2 regions of the Kitasatospora sp. NPDC036934 genome follow, and region 1 is predicted to be linked to the other one. Evidence: riboswitches for the same ligand, from Rfam matches in the RefSeq annotation. Region 1 holds a riboswitch; the other holds the start of a gene.

Evidence for each region. A riboswitch is a leader RNA that binds a small molecule or an ion and turns the genes downstream of it on or off. The one in region 1 is predicted to bind glycine.
Region 2: linked by a shared signal. The riboswitch ahead of gcvT (glycine cleavage system aminomethyltransferase GcvT) and the one ahead of gcvP (aminomethyl-transferring glycine dehydrogenase) in region 1 are both predicted to bind glycine.

Annotation. Positions count from the first base shown of each region.
Region 1 covers NZ_JBVJQR010000022.1:14,329-16,783, forward strand. Annotated here, with positions in the region: gene ACZ7BZ_RS28550 (PRC and DUF2382 domain-containing protein) at 1-381, opposite strand, end outside; glycine riboswitch at 605-708, shown strand; glycine riboswitch at 710-841, shown strand; gene gcvP (aminomethyl-transferring glycine dehydrogenase) at 946-2,455, shown strand, end outside.
Region 2 covers NZ_JBVJQR010000010.1:241,238-243,692, forward strand. Annotated here, with positions in the region: gene gcvH (glycine cleavage system protein GcvH) at 1-214, opposite strand, end outside; gene gcvT (glycine cleavage system aminomethyltransferase GcvT) at 314-1,435, opposite strand; glycine riboswitch at 1,679-1,784, opposite strand; gene ACZ7BZ_RS17840 (enhanced serine sensitivity protein SseB C-terminal domain-containing protein) at 1,972-2,455, shown strand, end outside.

The DNA.
Region 1 (2,455 bases):
GGTGGTGCCGAAGTCGAGGTCGGGCTGGGCCGCCCGGGCGGGCTCACCCTTGGCCGGGCGGCCGTCCACCGGGGTGTCGAGCCCGTAGTAGCGGTAGAGCTGGAGCTCCTGGGCGGGCGAGAGGTGCTGGCCCACGCCGAAGTCCGGCGAGTCCTTGACCAGCGACTTGTCGTAGGGCACCCGGAGTTCCTCGCCGGAGAACTCGCTCGTGGTGAGCGGGACGAAGGCGTCCCGGCCGAAGATGCCGGTGCGGACGGCCGCCCACTCCGGCCGGCCGGTGGCGTCGTCCAGGTACACCTCGTCGATCGTGCCGATCTTGTCTCCGTTGCGGTCGACCGCCTTGTGGCCGATGAGGTCTCGGGGGTCGATGTCGGTCTGCACTCTTTCCTCCAAGCGCTGCGCCTGCGGAACTCCCGCAGGTAAGGCGGCCGGAGCACCCGTCCCGTCCGCCACTTCACACCAAAAGCCATGAACCGGACGTGCGCGACCGGGGTGCGGCCGGACGGGTCCGGGCTGCTCCGTACGGGGGACGCGCGTAGACCCGGAGTGACCCGACGCACCCGTGATCGCAGGGCCGCCCGCTGGTACCCTGGGCCGCGACCGCCGAGCCCGCTCGGGAGAGTCCCCGACAGCGAAAACCGCTGGTCGAGGCGCCGAAGGAGCAACTCCTCCCCGGAATCTCTCAGGCATCCGTACCGTGCGGGATAGGTCACTCTGGAAAGCAGGGCAGGAGCGTCGGCGCGGGAGCCGGCGATCACCACCCTCACCGACGGTGCAAGCCGACGGAGCGCCACAGCGCGACGTGCGGGCGAAGCTCTCAGGTCCCGATGACAGAGGGGGAGGCCTTTCGGGTCCGTCCGCCCAGGCCGGTCCGCTGTCCGCAGCGGCGTCGGCCGGTCGGCGTGCGTACCCCCGCCGGTCCGTGACCAGGAGGCCTCGACCACCATGAACGCCCAGCCGAACGCGGGACGCCCCACCAGCGCCTCGACCCTCACCGAGCTTGAGCTGGCCAGCCCCTTCGAGAACCGCCACATCGGCCCTGACGCCGCCGCGCAGGAGAAGATGCTGGCGTCCGTCGGCTACGGCTCGCTGGACGAGCTCGCCGCCACCGCCGTTCCCGAGGCGATCCGTTCCATCACCGCCCTGGACCTGCCCGCGGGCCGCAGTGAGGCGCAGGTCCTCGCCGAGCTGCGCGAGCTGGCCGGCCGCAACCAGGTGCTCCAGCCGATGATCGGCCTGGGCTACTACGGCACCTTCACCCCGCCGGTGATCCTGCGCAACGTCATGGAGAACCCGGCCTGGTACACGGCCTACACCCCGTACCAGCCGGAGATCTCGCAGGGCCGCCTGGAGGCGCTGCTCAACTTCCAGACCCTGGTCTCCGACCTGACCGGCCTGCCCACCTCCGGTTCCTCGCTGCTGGACGAGGGCACCGCGGCCGCCGAGGCGATGGCGCTGGCCCGCCGCGTCACCAAGGTCAAGGGCGGCGTCTTCCTGGTCGACGCCGAGACCCTGCCGCAGACCGTCGCGGTGATCAACACCCGCGCCGTGCCGACCGGTGTCGAGGTCGTCGTCGCCGACCTGTCCGGGGGCATCCCGGCCGAGATCGCCGAGCGCGGCGTCTTCGGCGTGCTGCTGCAGTACCCGGGCGCCACCGGCGTGGTCCGCGACCTCACCCCGGTGATCGAGCGGGCCCACGGGTTGGGCGCGATCGTCGCCGTCGCCGCCGACCTGCTGGCGCTGACCCTGCTCAAGTCCCCGGGCGCGCTGGGCGCCGACATCGCCTGCGGCACCTCGCAGCGCTTCGGCGTGCCGATGGGCTTCGGCGGTCCGCACGCCGGCTACCTCTCGGTGCGCGCCGAGTACGCCCGCTCGCTGCCCGGCCGCCTGGTCGGCGTCTCCGTCGACGCCGACGGCAACCGCGCCTACCGCCTGGCGCTGCAGACCCGCGAGCAGCACATCCGCCGCGAGAAGGCCACCAGCAACATCTGCACCGCCCAGGTGCTGCTCGCCGTGATGGCCTCGATGTACGCCGTCTACCACGGCCCGGACGGCCTGGCCGACATCGCCCGGCGCACCCACCGCTACGCCGCCGCCCTCGCCGAGGGTCTGCGGGCCGGAGGCGTCGAGCTGCTGCACGGCGAGTTCTTCGACACCGTCACCGCCGTCGTCCCGGGCCGCGCCGCCGGGATCGCCGCGGCCGCCCGCGCCAACGGCATCAACGTGTTCCAGGACGGCGAGGACCGGATCTCGGTCTCCACCGACGAGACCACCACCCGCGAGCACCTGGCCGGCGTCTGGGCCGCGTTCGGCGTCCCCGCGGTCGAGGTCGCGGAGGCCGCCGACGCGCTGCCCGCCGCGCTGCTGCGCGCGGACGAGTACCTGACCCACCCGGTCTTCCACAGCCACCGCTCGGAGACCGCCATGCTGCGCTACCTGCGCCGCCTGTCGGACC
Region 2 (2,455 bases), on a different contig from region 1:
GGGAGTACAGGTCGCTGACCGACTTGGTCGACTCCAGCTCGCCACAGGTCTCTCCGGCGGTCACGGCGTCGCCGACCTCGGGGAGCTGCACATAGACGATGTCACCGAGGGCGTCGGCGGCGTGCTTGGTGATGCCGACCGTCGAGACACCGTCCTCGGCGGCCGTCAGCCACTCGTGCTCCTTGGTGTACTGCAGGTGCTGGGGGTTGCTCATGGCGTCATTCTCCAGGATGGGAAGCGGGTACGACGCAGCGGGCCGCCGCGCGGACGGCTCCGACGTGCGCCTATGGGAAAACCGGGGTCGGCAGGGGCCTCAGCGGGCGCGCTTGTAGAACGGCAGCGCCACGACCTCGACCGGCTCGTGCTTGCCGCGCACGTCCACCGCGACGGCGGTGCCGGGGGCGGCGTGGGCCGCGTCGACGTAGGCCATCGCGATCGGCTTGCCCAGGGTCGGGGACGGCGCGCCCGAGGTGATCCGGCCGATCGGGGCGCCGTCGGCGGAGACCACGGTGTACTCGGCGCGCGGGACCCGCTTGCCCTCGGAGACCAGGCCGACCAGCACCTTCGGCGGGTTGGACTCGGCCGCGGCGGCGGCCTGCTCCAGCGCCTTGCGGCCGACGAACGCGCCCTCGTTGGTGGTCTTGTCGAAGCGGACGACCCGGCCCAGGCCGGCGTCGAACGGGGTCAGGTCGGTGGACAGCTCGTGCCCGTACAGCGGCATGCCCGCCTCCAGGCGCAGCGTGTCGCGGCAGGACAGGCCGCACGGGACCAGGCCGCGGCCCTCGCCGGCGGCGGTCAGCGCCTGCCAGACCGGCTCGGCGTCGACCGGCCGGCAGAAGATCTCGAAGCCGTCCTCGCCGGTGTAGCCGGTGCGGGCCAGCAGCACCTCCTTGCCGGCCACCTGGGCCGGGAGGATCGCGTAGTACTTCAGGCCGGGCAGGTCGGCGTCGGTGGTCTCCGCCAGGATGGCGGTGGCCTCCGGGCCCTGGACGGCGATCAGCGCGTAGGTGTCGCGGTCGTCGGTGACGACGGCGTCGAAGCCCTTGGCGCGGGCGATCAGCTCGTCCAGCACCAGCTGGGCGTTGGAGGCGTTGGCGACGACCAGGAAGGCGTCCGCGCGCAGGCGGTAGACGATCAGGTCGTCCAGGATGCCGCCGTCCTCGGCGCAGATCATGGTGTAGCGGGCGCGCAGCTCGCCGAGCGCGGAGACGAAGCCGACCAGCGCGTGGTCCAGCATCTCGCCGGCCTGCGGGCCGGTGACGGTGATCTCGCCCATGTGCGAGAGGTCGAACAGGCCGGCCTTGGTGCGGACGGCGAGGTGCTCCTCGCGCTCGCTGCCGTAGCGCAGCGGCATGTCCCAGCCGGCGAAGTCGGTCATGGTCGCGCCGAGGGCGCGGTGCAGCGCGTCGAGCGCGGTCAGGCGGAGGGACGACATGGCCAGGAACTCCTCGGTCGGGGCACTCAGGGGCGCGCGCCGGACCGGACCCGCTCGGGACCGACCCCGCGCGCGGGCATGCGGCGGCGTGGGTCTCCCCATCTGTCGTCGAACCTGAGAGCTTCACCGCCCGCCTGCCCTCAGCCGGTGCCAGCATCGGCTGGTTCCAGCATCGGGGACAGGGCGGCGGCTTGCACCGTGGGTGGGCGTACGGCGGGGCCGTACGCCGCTTTCCAGATGTGCCTAACCCGCGCGGTAGGGGGGCCTGAGAGATTCCGGGGAGGACTTGCTCCTTCGGCGCCGGCCGTGCCCCGATGAGGGGCACTCCGGGCTCTCCCGCGCGGGTTCGAGCGGCCGGTGTGGAGTTGTGGGGGCCCGCGGCGCATGCCGTCGGACGCGCACATCATGGCACGTCCTCGCGGAGGAGGGGAGAGGGGACCCGGTCACACGACGCCAAGGCGAACACGGGCCCTAAACTCTTGCGCGTCGGCGCAGCAGTGGGCGGCCGACCCGGCGGCAGGCCGGATCGGCGGCGCATGGAGTACCCGGTGGAGCAGCAGCAGGGGTGGGGCGGGCCGGAGGCGGCGCCGTCGGGCGGCGCGTGGCCGGCGAACGAGCTGGAGCAGGTGCTGACGGCCGCGCTGGGCGACCCGGGGGCGACCCCGCGGGTGGTCGAGGTGCTGGCCCGCAGCCAGGTGTGGATCCCGCTGCCGGCCGGGGGCGACCCGACCGGGCAGGGGCTGGACCTGCCGACCATCGAGCTGGCCGGGGCACCGTACGTGCCGGTGTTCTCCTCCCAGGAGGTGTTCCTGCAGCAGGCGCCGGGGATGGCCTTCGCGGTCGCGCCGGCCTGGGAGTTCGCCCGCGGGCTGCCGCTGGGCGTGGGCATCGCGGTCAACCCCGAGGCGGCGGTGGGCATCCCGGTGCCGCCGCAGGGGGTGGCCGAGCTGCGCCGCGGCCCGCGCGGGGACCGCTGGGAGCACGCCGAGAACGCCCCGGAGGGGCCGACCGGCGGCCGGG